3 regions of the Bradyrhizobium sp. GW821-FHT12B03 genome follow, and region 3 is predicted to be linked to each of the others. Evidence: predicted binding sites of a transcription regulator. Region 3 holds the regulator's gene; each other region holds the start of a gene.
What was found. The regulator LexA, encoded in region 3, represses DNA repair genes until DNA is damaged. The targets are predictions, from matches to a motif close to TGTTCNNNNTGTGTTCNG.
Positions count from the first base shown of each region.

Region 1: AC1RUR_RS33940 (ATP-dependent Clp protease adaptor ClpS) is a predicted target of LexA. The motif match lies at 1,979-1,996, and genes of this name have one in related genera.
Region 2: AC1RUR_RS35540 (PA0069 family radical SAM protein) is a predicted target of LexA. The motif match lies at 2,112-2,129, and genes of this name have one in related genera.

Region 1 is NZ_JBXAQU010000025.1:32,502-37,993, reverse strand. Features, by position in the region: gene AC1RUR_RS33950 (HlyD family secretion protein) at 1-357, shown strand, start outside; gene AC1RUR_RS33945 (MDR family MFS transporter) at 305-1,918, shown strand; gene AC1RUR_RS33940 (ATP-dependent Clp protease adaptor ClpS) at 2,030-3,748, shown strand; gene AC1RUR_RS33935 (tannase/feruloyl esterase family alpha/beta hydrolase) at 3,781-5,445, opposite strand.
Region 2 is NZ_JBXAQU010000028.1:38,655-44,146, forward strand. Features, by position in the region: gene AC1RUR_RS35535 (phosphoketolase family protein) at 1-1,940, opposite strand, end outside; gene AC1RUR_RS35540 (PA0069 family radical SAM protein) at 2,151-3,314, shown strand; gene AC1RUR_RS35545 (VOC family protein) at 3,339-3,794, shown strand; gene rnhB (ribonuclease HII) at 3,873-4,658, shown strand; gene AC1RUR_RS35555 (glycosyltransferase family 39 protein) at 4,758-5,492, shown strand, end outside.
Region 3 is NZ_JBXAQU010000018.1:30,720-36,211, forward strand. Features, by position in the region: gene AC1RUR_RS28395 (GAF domain-containing protein) at 1-883, opposite strand, end outside; gene AC1RUR_RS28400 (hypothetical protein) at 1,118-1,549, opposite strand; gene AC1RUR_RS28405 (hypothetical protein) at 1,741-1,944, opposite strand; gene lexA (transcriptional repressor LexA) at 2,132-2,833, opposite strand; gene AC1RUR_RS28415 (molybdopterin molybdotransferase MoeA) at 3,010-4,221, opposite strand; gene AC1RUR_RS28420 (hypothetical protein) at 4,453-4,647, opposite strand; gene AC1RUR_RS28425 (HAD family hydrolase) at 4,817-5,440, opposite strand; gene AC1RUR_RS28430 (alpha-hydroxy acid oxidase) at 5,455-5,492, opposite strand, start outside.

The sequences.
Region 1 (5,492 bases), on a different contig from region 3:
GGACAGGCCGTCGACATCGAGGTCGACATGTTCCCGGGCCAGATCGTGCACGGCCGCGTCGATTCCATCGCGCCGGCCAGCGGCCAGGAATTCGCGCTGCTGCCGCCCGACAACGCCACCGGCAATTTCACCAAGGTGGTGCAGCGCATCCCGGTCAAGATCGCACTCGATGCCGCGCATGGACCTGCGATCGCGCTGCGGCCCGGCATGTCCGTGATCCCGACCATTGCAACACGTTCGGCCGCACCTGCCGCGAATGCGGCCGTGACGCCCAAAGCGAAGCTCGTCTCCGGAGGATCGTGCCATGTCAAACAGCCTGTCACTTTCGACGTCAGCAACACCGGCCGCGACGCCTGAGCGCGCCGCCAGCGATCCCAACCAGGCGAGCCTCGCGACCTGGATCGCCGTGCTCGCGGCCATGATCGGCTCGTTCATGGCGATCCTGAACATCCAGATCACCAACGCCTCGCTGCTCAACATCGAGGGCGGCATCGGCACCGGTGCCGACAACGGCTCCTGGATCTCGACGTCCTATCTGATCGGCGAGATCATCGTGATCCCGCTGACCGATTACCTCAGCCGCGTGTTCTCGTTCCGCCGCTACATGCTGGCGAGCGCGACGCTGTTCGCTGCGTTCTCGGTCGCCTGCGCCTTCACCCATGATCTGCCGTCGATGATCGCGATGCGCGGCCTGCAAGGCTTTGCCGGCGGCGTGCTGATCCCGATGGCGTTCACGTTGGTGCTGACCAAGCTGCCGAAGCCGCAGCAGCCGGTGGGGCTCGCGATCTTTGCACTGTCCGTGACGTTTGCCCCCGCGATCGGCCCGACCATCGGCGGCTATCTCACCGAGACCTACGGCTGGCGCACGATCTTTTTCGTCAACGTGATCCCGACCGCCGCCATGGTGGCCGCGCTTTACCTCACGCTGGAGAAACAGAAGATGCAGCTCGGCCTTTTGAAGGAGGGCGACTGGGCCGGCATCTTCACCATGGCGATCGGGCTGTCGGCGCTTCAGGCCGTGCTCGAGGAAGGCAACAAGGACGACTGGTTCTCCTCGCCCTTCATCGTCAAGCTGGCCGTCATCGCGGCCGTCAGCCTGACGCTGTTCGTCGCGATCGAGCTCAGAATCGAGAAGCCCTTGATCCGCTTGCGCCTGCTGACGCAGCGCAATTTCGGCTTCGGCACCGTCGCGATGACCATGGTCGGCTTTGCGCTGTTCGGCTCTGTCTACATCCTGCCCGCCTATCTCGGCCAGGCCCAGGGCTACAACGCCGAGCAGATCGGCAACGTGCTGGCCTGGACCGGCCTGCCGCAACTCGTGCTGATCCCGCTGATCCCGAAGCTGATGCAGCGCTTCGACACGCGGTATATCGCCATCACCGGCCTGCTGATCTTCGCCTATAGCTGCTTCATGAACACGGCGATGTCACCGGACTATGCCGGCGACCAGCTCTGGATCCCGAACATCGTCCGCGCCGTGGGACAGGCCATGGTGCTGACACCGCTGACCTCGGTGCTGTCAGGCGGCATCGCGCCGCAGGACGCGGCCGCGGCCTCCGGCATCAGCAACATGTTCCGCAACCTCGGCGGCGCCATCGGCACGGCAACGCTTGCGACCATCATGACCAAGCGCGAGCAGTTCCACTCCAACATCATCGGCCAGTCGGTCACGCTCGGCCGCGAGGAGGTCCGCAGCCGCATCGCGCAGATGACGGACTACTTCATCGCGCACGGCGTGCCCGACCCCAACGCCGCGCGCGAGCAGGCCATCATCGCGCTCGGCAAGACGGTGAAACGCCAGGCGCTGGTGATGGGCTATTCCGACACCTTCGCGGTGATCGGCGCAGTGCTGGTGCTCGCCGCGATCGCGGTGCTGCTGACGCGGCGGGTGAGGGCGGCGAGCGGGCCGGCGCATTAGGATCTCGCCCATCGATTGAAATTTGTCGCAGCCGTCACGCTTGACGGCCGCGTTCTTTTATGTTCCTTATTTGTTCTATTCAATCATAGATTGTTCCGGAGACCTTTCGTGATGAATAGTATGCGTAGCGAAAACCAGCCGGCTCAGCTCGTCATTCATAATGACGACGATACGCCGGACCAATTCGTGGTGGATCTGCTCCGTCAGGTTTTCGGCAAATCGGAGCGTGAAGCGACCGCGCTGATCACTCAGATCGAGCAGAAGGAAAAGGCAGTTTGCGGACCTTATCCGCAATCCGTCGCCGAAGCCCTTTTCAAATCTGCGCAACAATCCATCGGCTCGGCCGGCCACCGATTGCAGGTCACGCTTGAGGCGATCAAGACGTCTTGCGAACTCTGTGGCAAGCCCGAGGGACAGACGGCCGTTCGGATTGGCAATCGCACCGTCTGGCTGTGCAGCGAATGCATGCGTGCATCGGACGAGCCCCCAAGCGGACAGGAAGAAGATTTCGACTTTGCTTGCGACGTTCTGGATTGGCACTTTGCCAGCACCTCACGCAGCAAACTCGTGACCACGATCCGCCAATTTCCCGGCCACATGCGGGTCGATGTCCAGGCAGCGGTCGATCGGCTCTTCGGCAAGGCCATCCGGTTGTTCGGACTGAACGAAGAGCAGCGCTACGAAACGCTGTCGATTTCGCGGCTCCTCAAGGAGGGCCGCTATGCGGTCGCGATTGCCCCGCTGCAGTATTCCGACGTCGACGTCGGCGAGAAGAGCCCGGTCAAGTGTCTGGATAACGGACTATGGCTGTGCGAGCAGGATGGTCTCCGCTATGCGGTTCTGCTGTGCGCACACCGTGAGTACAGCCGCGAGCCCGGAATTCGGATCGAGATCCTGGTGCCGTCAGGCACCGCGGGCGCAGCGCTCGTCCAGCAATGCTTCGGTGAACTGGAAGAGGCCGTGCAAACCGCGCGGACCTATCGCGGCAGGATCCTGTCGCTCGATGCCGACTCCGACTATCGCGGACGCTCGCGCGGCATCACCGTGCATCGATTGCCTGAAGTCGCGCGCAACGAGGTGATCCTGCCGGAGCAGACCCTGCGGCTGCTCGATCGCAACGTGCTGAATTTCGTGGGCATTCGCGATCAATTGCGGCGGCTTGGCCAGTCGACCCGCAAGGGCATCTTGCTTTACGGACCGCCCGGAACCGGCAAGACCCACACGATCCGCTATCTTGCAACACATTTGCCCGGGCATACGACGCTGATCATCACCGCCGAGCAAATCGGCCTGCTCGGCGCCTATATGAGCCTGGCACGGCTGCTGCAACCGTCGATGGTCGTGATCGAGGATGTCGATCTCATCGCCCGCGACCGGGACGACATGGGGCCGTGCGAAGAATCCATGCTGAACAAGTTGCTCAACGAAATGGACGGGCTGAAAGCGGATGCGGACATCCTGTTCGTGCTGACCACCAACCGGCCGGAGGACCTCGAAGGCGCCCTCGCCGGCCGCCCCGGCCGCATCGATCAGGCCATCGAAGTGCCCCTTCCTGATGAAACCGGCCGCGGCAAGCTGGTTCGGCTCTACGGCAAGGGATTGCCGATCGAGGACGCCGTCGTCGCGGAGGCTGCGCGACGCAGCGAGGGCACAAGCTGCGCGTTCATCAAGGAATTGATGCGACGGCTGGCGCAGGCCAGCCTCGCGCGCGACGGGGGCAATTCCGTCGTGTCAGCCGACATCGACGAGGCGCTCGACGACATGCTGTTCTCCGGCGGCCGGCTCAATGCGCGGTTGCTTGGCGGCGCACAGGCGATGGCGGCGGGGTAAACCCACCACCACGGCGCCCTGCTCGCATGACCTTACGGCGCGCAGGTAAAGCTTGCGGCCTCCGCCACCGGGCCGCTCTTGTAGTGCGGCCAGGACGGCCAGCGGCACAACGGCAGCGCTCGCGCCACCGCAAACGACGGCGCTTCGACCTTCTGCTCGGTGACTTCCAGATCGCCGGGCGCCTTGCCTTTCTCGACCCAGTCGACCAGCGCGCTCAGCATGTCGACATTGGCGGGCGCGCCGGAGCCGACATGATCGACGCCGGGCGCGGTGTAGAGCCGCGCGAACTCCGCGGTCTCCGCCTTGCCGAGCTTGCGCTCGACGCTTTCGAAATAGCGGATGCCGGCATAGGGACTCTGCGCGTAGTCGGCCATGTGCTCGAGCATGATCAGCCGGCCGCCGCGCCCGCGAAAACGGCTGAGATCGGGATCGGTCGAATCCATCAGGCTGGAGACTTCGAGCAACCGCGCCTTGTGGTCCTCCACCTTGTAGGTGGTGACGTCGAGCTTGGGATCGCGCGCAAACACATATTGGATGCCGCCGGCACCGTAGATCCACGCGATTCCGTTGTTCGGTGCGGGCGGTTGCGCCGGCGGCGCGGTGCCGAGCCACCACGCCGTCCAGCCGCCGGTCGGGCCAACCGCGGGCGTATCCTCACCCGAAACGCCCCAACCCGGATAGTCGTCGAGACCATTGGCGAGCGGAAACGGGAATTTGTAGGTCGCGTGCAGCGTGTTCACGGCCTTGATCTGTGTGTCGGTGAGACACTGGTCGCCCGTCTTGCCGGCCTCGCAGCGCAGCGTCTCGACCTTGAATGACGCCTTGCAGGCGACGGGATCCTGCACCAGCGCGTCGTCGGAGCCGTCTGCCTTGTCGCACGCGGCACGCACCGCGTCGCCGACGAGCTTCACCTGTGCCGGATTGATCCAGCCGTCACCCATGGTCGCAAGCCCCGAGCGGGTGCCGGCATGCTGGAGGCCGACCCAGTTGATCACGGGCACGCGGGCGAAGATGCCGTCGAAACCATCGGGGTAGCGCTGCGCCATGGTCAGGCCCTCGCGGCCCCCCTCGGACGAGCCCATGAAATACATCTTCTCCGGCTTCCTGCCGTAGGCGCGCTCCATCAGCGCGACGGCAGCGTCGCGCACCTTCTTGTAGGCGCGATGGGCAAAGTTCTCGAAGGCCTCGTCGTTGAGCGCGAACACCTGCGGCGGCTCGCCCGGCTTGGTCTCGTGACCGGAATCGGTGCCGTAGGTGACGAAGCCACGGGCAAGCGGCGACGGCTTGTCGAACGGATAGGCCGGCGGCAGCGCAAGACCCGTGATCAGCACGCCGTTGAACCCGCCGCCGCCATATTGCACCGACCGTCCGTTCCATTCGACGGGAAGGTTGACCTGGAATTTGATCGGCGGCGCCTTGGGATCGACGGGATCGATATGTCCGAGCACCTTGCAAAAGCCGGGATTGGCCGGCGTGATGCGCCCCGATGGCGTCGGCCCGCGTTCTGCAACAGCCAGCGGCGAAGGCGCCTGCAAGGTCGTGGAATCGATTTTCACGGCATCGGCCCCGCCGGCGAGACCTTTGCAGACCGTGTCGGCGTCCTCGATCAACGTCGTCGCGGTTGCGGCGCGCACGCCTGCCAGTGCCGTCACCAGGCCTGCGAGCAGCAGGCACAGCTTCGCTTCAATTCGCGCCATCGTTTCCACCCGGCTTTCGTTGTTATCGTTTTCAGTCCACGGCCGCA
Region 2 (5,492 bases), on a different contig from region 3:
TTGCGCAGCAGGTCCACGGCGGCGAGCGTCTCCAGCGTCGGCACGTCGCCGGCGCAGGCCATCACCAAATCGGGCTCGCTGTTCGCGTCCTCTGTGCCGGCCCAGGTCCAGATGCCGATGCCGGCATCGCAATGCGTGGCGGCGTCTTGCATCGACAGCCATTGCGGCGCCGGCTGCTTGCCGGCGACGATCACGTTGACGCGGTTGTACGTCCGCAGGCAGTGATCGGCGATCCACAGCAGCGTGTTGGCGTCCGGCGGGAAGTAGATGCGGACGATATCGGCCTTCTTGTTGGCGACGAAGTCGACGAAACCGGGATCCTGGTGGCTGAAGCCGTTATGGTCCTGGCGCCAGACATGCGAGGTCAGGAGATAATTGAGCGAGGCGATCGGGCGCCGCCAGGGCAGGTGCCGCGTCACCTTCAGCCATTTGGCGTGCTGGTTGAACATGGAATCCACGATGTGGATGAAGGCCTCGTAGCAGGAGAAGAAGCCGTGGCGCCCGGTGAGCAGGTAGCCCTCTAACCAGCCCTGGCAGAGATGCTCGCTCAGCACCTCCATGACGCGGCCGTCCTGGGCGAGATGCACGTCGTAAGGCTCGATCGGCTCCATCCAGACCCGCTCGGTCTCCTCGAATACGGCGTCGAGCCGGTTTGACGCCGTCTCGTCCGGCCCCATGATGCGGAAATTGCGCTCTTGCGCGTTGAGGCGAATGACGTCGCGCAAGAATTTGCCGAGTTCGCGCGTCGCTTCTCCCGTGACAGCGCCGGGCTGCGGCACCTCGACGGAAAAGCTGCGAAAGTCGGGGAGCTTCAGCTCCTTCTTCAGGAGACCCCCATTGGCGTGCGGATTGGCGCCCATGCGCCTGTTACCTGCTGGCGCCAGCGCCTGAAGCTCGGGAATGAGTGCGCCGCTGGCGTCGAACAGTTTGTCCGGCTCGTAGCTGCGCATCCAGTCCTCGAGCACCTTCAGATGCGCTGGATTTTCGCGGCAGCCTGCGACCGGCACCTGATGCGCGCGCCAAAACCCTTCGACCCTCTTGCCGTCGACTTCCTTCGGACCGGTCCAGCCCTTGGGGCTGCGCAGCACGATCATCGGCCAGCGTGGCCGCTCGACCGCCTTGCGCCCGTCGCGGGCGTGCTGCTGGATCGAGCGGATGCTGGCGAACGCGACGTCGAGCGCGTCCGCCATGATCCGGTGCATCAATTGGGGATCGTCGCCCTCGACGAACAGCGGCTCGTGGCCGAAGCCGCGGAACAGGTCGCGGATCTCGCTGTCAGGCATCCGCCCGAGCACGGTCGGGCCCGCGATCTTGTAGCCATTGAGATGCAGGATCGGCAGTACCGCGCCGTCATGGGCGGGGTTCAGGAACTTGTTGGAGTGCCAGGACGCCGCGAGCGGGCCGGTCTCGGCCTCGCCGTCGCCGACGACGCAGGCGACGATCAAATCGGGATTGTCGAACGCTGCGCCATAGGCGTGCACCAGCGCGTAACCGAGCTCGCCGCCCTCGTGGATCGAGCCCGGTGTCTCCGGCGCCGCGTGGCTCGGAATGCCGCCGGGGAACGAGAACTGCCGGAACAGCTTGCGCAATCCGTCCTTGTCGCGCGCGATATCAGGATAGATCTCGCTGTAGCTGCCCTCCAGATAGGTATTGGCGACCATGCCCGGGCCGCCATGGCCGGGGCCGCAGACATAGAGCACGCTGAGATCCTGCGCGCGGATCACGCGGTTGAGATGGGCATAGACGAAGTTCAAACCGGGCGTCGTGCCCCAATGTCCCAGCAAACGCGGCTTGACGTGCTCGGGCCGCAACGGCTCGCGCAGCAGCGGATTGTCGAGCAGGTAGATCTGCCCGACGGAAAGGTAGTTGGCGGCGCGCCAGTAGCGATCGAGGAGATCGAGCTCGCTGCTCGCGGCGGCCGATTTTTGTTGATTTGTCATGTTCCTGCCGACCTTCACCTGGGATCGTCACCAACGGAGTTCCGACACGATCGATCCTTGGCGGCATCAAACGAGATCGTGGTGACAGCGGTGTTGCGTGAGGTCAAAGGCGGGCGCGCGAAGTTTGGGCAGCTCTACTGTGCATGGGGTTGTTTTCATGTTTTTTGTTTGTGTTCTTGATTTGTTCCTGCGGCGTGCTATCTTGGCTTCATGAGTCCAGCATCCTCTCATGCTCTCAAGCACCCGCCGGTCACGGCGCCCTCCGAGCCGGCGGGTGCGCCTTCTGATTTCCCCGAGCTCGCTGTCGCCATCGACAAGCAGCGCAGGCGTGGGCGGGGCGCCCAATCCAACGCCAGCGGCCGCTATGAGGCCGAGGCGCGCGTCGCGTTCGACGACGGCTGGCAGAGCCTGGAAGAGCTGCCGCCATTCAAGACCACGGTCGCGGTCGACACCTCGCGCAAGGTGATCACCCGCAACGATTCCCCCGACATCGGCTTCGACCGCTCGATCAATCCCTATCGCGGCTGCGAGCACGGCTGCGTCTATTGCTTCGCACGGCCGACCCACGCCTATCTCGGCCTGTCACCGGGGCTCGACTTCGAGTCGAAACTGTTCGCAAAGCCCGAGGCCCCTTCGCTGCTCGAGAAGGAGCTGGCTGCGCCCGGCTACGAGCCGCGCATGATCGCGATCGGCACCAACACCGATCCCTATCAGCCGATCGAGCGCGAGCGCAAAATCATGCGCGGCATTCTGGAGGTGCTGGAGCGCGCCGGTCATCCCGTCGGCATCGTCACCAAATCGGCGCTGGTCACCCGCGATATCGACATTCTCGCGCGGATGGCCAAGCGCAACCTCGCCAAGGTCGGGATCTCCGTCACCTCGCTCGATCCGAAGCTGGCGCGCACCATGGAGCCGCGCGCCTCCACGCCGCCGAAGCGGCTGGAAGCGCTGAAGCTGCTCTCGGAGGCCGGCATTCCGACCACCGTGATGGTCGCGCCCGTCATCCCCGCGCTGAACGATTCGGAGATCGAGCGCATCCTCGACGCGGCTGCCCATGCCGGCGTCAAGGAAGCCTCCTACGTGCTGCTTCGTCTGCCGCTGGAGGTCCGCGATCTCTTTCGCGAATGGCTGATGGCGAACTATCCGGACCGCTATCGCCACGTCTTCACGCTGATCCGCGACATGCGCGGCGGGCGCGACTACGACGCCAAATGGGGCGAACGGATGAAAGGCACGGGACCGATGGCCTGGACCATCGGCCGCCGCTTCGAAATCGCCTGCGACAGGCTCGGGCTCAACAGGCGGCGCTCCAAGCTGACGACGGATCACTTTGCGCGGCCGAAGCGGAACGGCGATCAGCTCAGCCTGTTCTGATCGAGGAAGCGGAGGAGGCGTAGCATGAGTAAGGAACTAGCACCCCCGGTGCCGCGGCTCACCGTCATCACGCTGGGCGTCAGCGACATTCGTGCCAGCATCGCGTTCTATGATGCGCTCGGCTTTTCGCGCCGGCTCAAGGCGACCGGCGAGGCCGTCGCGTTCTACGAGACCGGCGGTCCCGTGCTTGCCCTGTTTCACTGGGATCAGCTCGCGGCCGACGCGACCTTGCCGGATCAACCGAGACCGACCACCTTCCGCGGCATCACGCTCGCCTGGAATTGCGCCACGCGCGAGGAGGTCGATGCGGTGCTGGCGTTCGCGCTCGGCAAGGGCGCAAAGCTGCTGAAGGCCGCGCACGAGACCGACTATGGCGGCTATTCCGGTTATTTCGCCGATCCCGACGGCCATCCCTGGGAGGTCGTCGTCGCCCCCGGCATCGAGGTCGGCGAGGACCGGCGGGTGCATCTGGCGGAGTAAGGCAGGGCCGCCTGAATAACGGGAATTGCGATTGGTTCCCGGTTGCGCAGACGAGGCCGCTTGCGCACGATCCCGGCCATGATTCGGGACAAGTCCGCCAAGAAGCCGGCCAAAGACGCGCGCAAGCAGGTCGATGCGAAGAAGATCGCGCCCGCGAAGGCCAGCTTTCGCCGCGAGCGCGCGCTGATCAAGCGTGGCATCTGGCCGATCGCAGGCTGCGACGAGGCCGGCCGCGGGCCGCTCGCGGGTCCCGTGGTGGCGGCCGCGGTGATTCTCGATCCGGACCGCATCCCGCGCGGCATCGACGATTCCAAGCGCCTGACCGCCGAGGAGCGCGAAAAACTGTTCGACAGGATCTGCGCCACCGCGCAGGTCTCGGTCGCCGTCGCATCGCCCGCGCGGATCGACCGCGACAACATCCTGCGGGCGTCGCTGTGGGCCTTGAAGCGCGCCGTGGTGGCACTGCCCGAGCAGCCCCGCCACGTCTTCGTCGATGGCCGCGACCGGCTCGACACGGCATGCGACTGCGAGGCCGTGATCGGCGGTGACGGCATCGTGCTGTCGATCGCCGCAGCCTCGATCGTCGCCAAGGTGACGCGCGACCGGCTGATGTGCGCGCTGGCGCAGGACTGCCCCGGCTACGGTTTCGAGCAGCACAAGGGCTACGGCGTCCCCGAGCATCTCGACGCGCTGAACCGCCTCGGCCCCACTATTCATCACCGCAGCTTCTTCGCCCCGGTCGCGGCGGCGCGCGCCAAGCACATGCCCTGGACCGTCGAGCCGGTGCGGGACCTGTTCGAGGTCAGCGAGGTCGAGGTGCAGGTGGAAGCGGCCGTCGAAATCGATGCTTCCGCGAACCTCTAGGGCAGACGGTCGTTGCCACGACGCGCGACGCCCTTTATCAAAATACGTGTGAGCGTATAGGGCCGGCTGGACGGGTTGGCTGCATCTTTCGGGCGTTGTATGCGGTTTACCTCCCTGGTCATCGAGCTCATTCGCGCCCGGCCGCGGCTGATCGTGTGGATCGCCGTGCTGCTTCAGGCCGCGATGTGGCTGTTCGTGGCGCTGGTGTTCTATCGCAGCCCGCCCGGCACCCTTGCGACCCTGCTGGCCTTCGGCAGGGAATACCAGGTCGGCACCGATCTCGGCCCACCGCTGCCGGTGTGGCTCGCCGACATCGCCTATCGCGCCGCGGGCGGCCACATGTTCGGCGTCTATGTGCTGGCCGAGCTCTGCGAGATCGCGACCTTCGTCACGCTCTATCATCTCTCCCGCGCCGTGGTCGGCTCGCAGCAGGCCGTGCTGGCCGTGCTGCTGACCATGACGGTGCTGGCCTTCTCCTCGCCCGCGCTCGATTTCGGACCGCTGGTGCTGGCGCGGCCGCTCTGGGCGCTGCTGCTGCTGCATTCCTGGCAGATCATCGGCCAGCGGCGCGGCAACGCCTGGTTCGCCTGGTCGATCGAGGCGGGCCTCTTGCTGCTGACGACGCCCGCGGCAATCTTTCTTCTGCTGCTGATCGTCGTCTTCGCGGTCGCGACCGCCGGCGGCCGCCGCACGCTGCGCGCGCTCGATCCGCTGTTCGCGCTGATCGTCGTCGCCGTGCTGGCGCTGCCCTATGCGGTCTGGCTGATGCGCGCCGAGACGCTGGTCCTGCCGGCCTTGCCTGAGGTCGCGGAGCTGAACGCCCGCGCGATCCAC
Region 3 (5,492 bases):
CCATCTGGCTCAGTCCGGCTGCGCGGGCCTCTGCGGCGGAGATCGAGCTGTCATGCGCGAGATCGTCGTTGAGTGCGGGCATGCCGGTGGCCCAGGCGCCGCCGATGCTGCCGTCGCCCCTGGCAATGGATTTGTCCGCGTAGAGCGCGGCAAGATCGGTCTGCGCGCTGCAATCGCCGGCGTGAAAGACCAGCGCTGAGCGGGCCTCGTTCGGGACCCAGATCTCGAAGCGTCGCGCAATGGGCGTTGCCTGCGCGGAGAGGAAGGTCAGCACCCAGGTCTGGTCGGTGCCGGTCCGGTAGGGCACGCCGACGCCGAGATTGATCCCGACTTCGGCAGCGTCTTCCCAGCGCAGAAAACTCCGGGCGTTGTGCAGGTCCTTGATGATCAGCGGCAGGCCCGCTTTCCAGGTGCGGCCGGGCAGGCCGAAGCCGCGCGGAAACCTGGTGTGGCGGGAGTTGAACTCGAACATCTCGGCGGTGCCATAGTAGCCGTCGACGAGCCCCATCTCGTGGGAGATGTCAGGGTCGTTGTGCCAGAGCTCGATCGCGCCGACATGCGCCTCGTCGTCGCCGCAGAACAGCACCATGACGGCCTGCAGGAATTCGCCTGAGAATACCGGCACCGCGACGCCGCAGGTGAGGCCAGCCGCGAGCGCCTGATCGGTCCGCTTGAAATAGGAGTTGGCGAACTTGGTGAGGATCACGGGGTGGCCGCTGGCCCAGGCCTTGCCGGGAAGGCCCTCGTCGTATCCGAAGCGCAAATCCTCGCTCACGGCCTTGAACGCGGACAGGCCTTCGCCGTAGAGGCCGCCGCCGAATTCCAGCCGCGTGCGCGTCCGGTCAGGCACCCAGAGTTCAACGACCCGAATGAAGGTTTTCATCGACCGTGCCCGCCGCCTCATGCCCAAGACACCAGCCGAGACAGCATCGGCCATTTGCCTGCGGAACGGGCGTTCAAAATTCAGGCAGGGCCGCGCAAACTTCGTGCGACGGGGAGGTGCGGGGCAGATCTCGGCGGACTGGATTCTCGGGACACAAACCACACCATCTCGCCGGCCACGGCCGGCGATGGCAATTTCAATCCTGGCTCCGACCCGTGGGCCGGGGGCGCTATCTCAACCGATCGGCAGGCGGGTGATCGTCGGCCTGTCGGCGATGATCTGCGGCTTGTGTTCGCGCTCGCCGACCGGCTGGGTCACCGGCAATTGCAGCACGGTCGCGCGCTGGCCTTCGACCAGCTGGGTCACCAGCACGTATTTGCCGTCGGGGAATTCGATCGCGTCGTGATGACGATCGGGAATGTGCGGATCGATCTTGCCGAACTTGCCGACGCGTGAGTTGATCGTGCGCGTCCAGATCCAGCGATTGTCGTAGCGGACGTTGTCGGCGAAGGCGAGCTCCGTTCCCGGCAGCAGGCAGACCGCGACGGACATGTCGGCCTCGGAGGCGAAGCCACGCGTCGAGGTGCCACGGAAGGTTGTCGTGACGATCGTCTCGCCGACCTCTGCGGGGCGCGTCGCGACGGCGTGCAGGCTGTAGTCACACATCGGGTGCTCCTCATTCGGAGATAGCAACCCGCGTCTCTTCCGAGGCGCAGGCCTCTATCAGAGTGGAAGCCCCCAAGCTCTGCTTGGTTGTAGGCAAATCTGCGGCTTGGGTCCGCAGGCTGCCATCACAATATCTTTTTCAAATGCATTGGGAACAAAGCCCACTCCCGTGCATTTCGCGTGCTTCTCCGTCAGCGACCAGCAGGTGCCGACCAGCCTGAATACGGCCAGACCGGTTGCGACGGCTGCGCGACGGCGTTGCGGGCATTGCGGAATTGTTCGCTGGTCATTGCCGGCGACGTCTTGCGGGAATGGTGCGATGGAGCAGCGAAGGCTTGCGACGCCGATGCTGCGATCAGCGCTATCGTGACTGTGCTCAAGACGATCTTGCGCATGGTTGTCTCCCCGGTTTGCGCACAGGCCCGCGAAGCGATGAGTGCTTCGTTGCGGCGCGCCGAGGATCTAGCGCTGGAGAGGTGGCCGGATAATCTGTGCAAAACCAGAAAGACTATCCAGCCGGAGCGGACAATCGTCCGCTCCAATTGCTCGGGTGTGGTTGCCGACTGCCGCCGCGCGGACGGTTCAGTACTTCCGGTAAAGGCCGATCAGCTTGCCCTGAATCTTCACCCGATTGGGCGGCAGGATGCGGACCTCATAGGCCGCATTGGCGGGCTCGAGCGCAATCGAGGCGCCGCGGCGGCGGAAGCGCTTCAGCGTTGCCTCCTCGTCATCGATCAGCGCCACGACGATGTCGCCGGTGTCGGCAGTCTCGTTGCGCTGGATCAGCGCCATGTCGCCGTCGAGGATGCCGGCTTCGACCATCGAATCGCCGCGCACTTCGAGCGCGTAATGCTCGCCCGAGCCGAGCATGTCAGGCGGTACGCTGATCGTGTGGCTGCGGGTCTGCAACGCTTCGATCGGCGTGCCGGCCGCGATGCGGCCCATGACAGGTACCGCGACGGGGCGCTCGCCGTCGTCCACGGGCGCGCTGGAGCTCGTTCGCACCTTGCCGAGATTGCCTTCGATGACGCTCGGCGTGAAGCCGCGACGACTGCCGGCGGCGGCCTGGAGCTCGGGCAGCTTGATGACTTCAATCGCGCGGGCGCGATTGGGCAGTCGCCGAATGAAGCCACGCTCCTCCAGTGCGGTGATCAGGCGATGGATGCCCGATTTCGAGCGCAGGTCGAGCGCGTCCTTCATCTCGTCGAAGGAGGGCGGCACGCCGCTTTCCTTCAGACGCTCACTGATGAACCGCAGAAGCTCGTATTGTTTGCGCGTTAGCATCTCGACCAAAGTCCCCCGGTTGATGTCGTTCGATTCCGAGACGTTCAATTCAGCGATAAGCCGCTAGATGCTCGAAACAAATCATGAACGGACACTATATGTTCGATACATGTTCCGCAACTGCTTAATTTACCGTGAACGCGACAAAGTTCGCGGAACGCACGTGTCCGCAGCGTTCAGACGGGCAGCAGCAGCACCTCGCAAGGCGAGCCGGCCTCGGCCTTCGGCGCGAACGGCGCGCGCACGAGAAGTGCCTGTGCCGCAGCGAGATTCGCAAGCAGCGAGGAATCCTGGTTATTGACGGGAAGGGCGACGAGCGTGCCGTCGTCGCGGCGCTCCAGGCGCGCGCGCAGATAGTCTTCGCGCTGGTCATTGGCTCCGACATCGCGGCCGAGCACGGCGCGCTCGCGACGGTGATGAATCATCTGTTGGCCCGACAGAGCGCGAATCAGAGGCACCATGAACAGGAAGGCGCACACATAGGAGGACACGGGATTGCCGGGCAGGCCGATCACGCGCATCGGCCCCAACCGCCCGTGCATCATCGGCTTGCCCGGCCGCATCGCGATCTTCCAGAACGCCATCGCGATACCTTCGTCCCTCAGCGCCTGCTGGACCAGATCGTGGTCGCCTACCGAGGCACCGCCGGTGGTGATCAGGATGTCGGCGCCGCTCTCGCGGGCACGGCGGATGCCGGCCGTGGTGGCTGCCAGCGTATCGGCGGCCACACCGAGGTCGATGGTATCTGCGCCCTCCTGGCGGGCGAGGGCGTGCAGGGCATAGCCGTTGGAATAGACGATCTGGCCGGGACCCGGCGTTGAGCCCGGCATCACCAGCTCGTCGCCGGTGGCGAGGATCGCAACCTTCGGGCGGCGACGGACGGGCAGGTGCGGGTGGTTCATCCCGGCGGTGAGGGCGAGGTCGCGCTCGGTGAGCCTGATACCCTTGCGCAGCAGCACGTCGCCTTCGCGGAAATCGACGCCGGCAGGGCGGATGTGCCGACCGGCGATAGCGGCTTCCTTGATCGTGATGTGCTTGCCCTCGGCGACCGTGTCCTCCTGGATCACGACCGCGTCCGCGCCAGCGGGAACGACGCCGCCGGTGAAGATGCGCATCGCTTGGCCGGCACCGACCGATCCCGCAAACGGCCGGCCCGCCGCGACCTCGCCGATCACCGTGAGCTGCGTGCCGACCGTGGCCGCATCGGCCGCCCGCACCGCATATCCGTCCATCGCCGACATCGCCTCCGGCGGCTGCGTACGCCGCGCCGCGATGTCGCGCGCGAGCACGCGGTGGAACGCGTCGTTGAGGCAGACCATCTCTTCGGACAACGGCTCTGCGTCCGCCAGCACCGCGGCAAGCGCGTCAGAAACCGGCATCAAGGCCACGGGAAAACTCCTGCTCGACACGTTCGGACGAATGTTCCGCGAGTCTTCTACCCGAGCGCGGGCGCAGAGGCAAAAACAGCGGCATGGCGGGATGATTCATCCCGCAGCTTCCGCCTGGTATCGAGGGGTGACGTGTCAGAACCGGCGCGGCATGGTCCGAACGACGAGAAGAACCGGCACGAGGGTGACCACGGCAATCACGAGAATGACGAGAGCCGCGGCCAGCACCGGTCAACTCCTCGCTGGTTCGTCCGGACTGACGTCAGGAGCCTTGGGGCCTTGGTCCTTGTCGGGCAGCGGATCGGCCTGCGATTTCAGGTCGGCGGCCTTGCTGATCAGTTTGGCGGAAAGGTCAGAATCCGAAGTCGTTCTGGCGAATTCAAGCAGGAGAGAGGCCTGTTTGGTGAGGTAGGTCTTGCCCAACACGATGATGCGTCCGTCCGTAGAAGTCCCAACGGACTCAAGAGTCCGGAAGCAGGCATTCCGTTCCCGGAACTCTGTATAAAAATGTACAAAGTGACTTGGTTCCTCGTCTCGCGGCCAAATCGGTTCCGGGGAACTCGCCGGTTTCCACCCGCAGGACGATGTATCTCGATCAGATTCCGAGCGCTTTGAGCGCTTCTCCGACGTCGCGGGGCGAGGTCACGTGCACCGCGATCAATCCGCGCGCCCGGGCTCCCTCGATGTTCTCGGCGAGGTCGTCGAAGAATAGGATCCGGTTCGCCGGCACGCCCATCGCGGCGACGACATGGTCGAAGGCCTCCGCGTCCGGTTTGCGCAGGCCGATGCTGGAGGACAAATAGAGCTCGCGGAAATGGCCGAGCAGGTCGGCATACTCCTTCGAGAAGTAGTCCACATGCGGCTGGTTGGTGTTGGAGAAGGCATAAAGCGGCATCTGCCGGGCGGCGCGCGGCAACAGCTCCGCGATATCGGGCATCTCGCCGGCGAAGATCGCATTCCATCCCTCCAGGAACTGCGCGTCCGAAATGCCGATCCCGAGCGAAGCACGTAGCGAGGCGAAATAATCCTCGTCGCTGATCTTGCCGACCTCGTGCAGCCGGTAGGCCTCGTCACGCACATAGCGTGCGACGATGGCTTCGGGCTCGCAGCCGGCATGTCCTGCCCAGCAGGCGATCGCCTTGGAGAAATCGATGTCGAGCACCACGCGCCCGAGATCGAACAGCAGCGCATCCGCGCTGCCGGGAGAGAGCGAGGTCATTGCATCCTTTCAGGTCAGTATCGGTAAGGCTCGTGGTCGAACAGCGGGAACG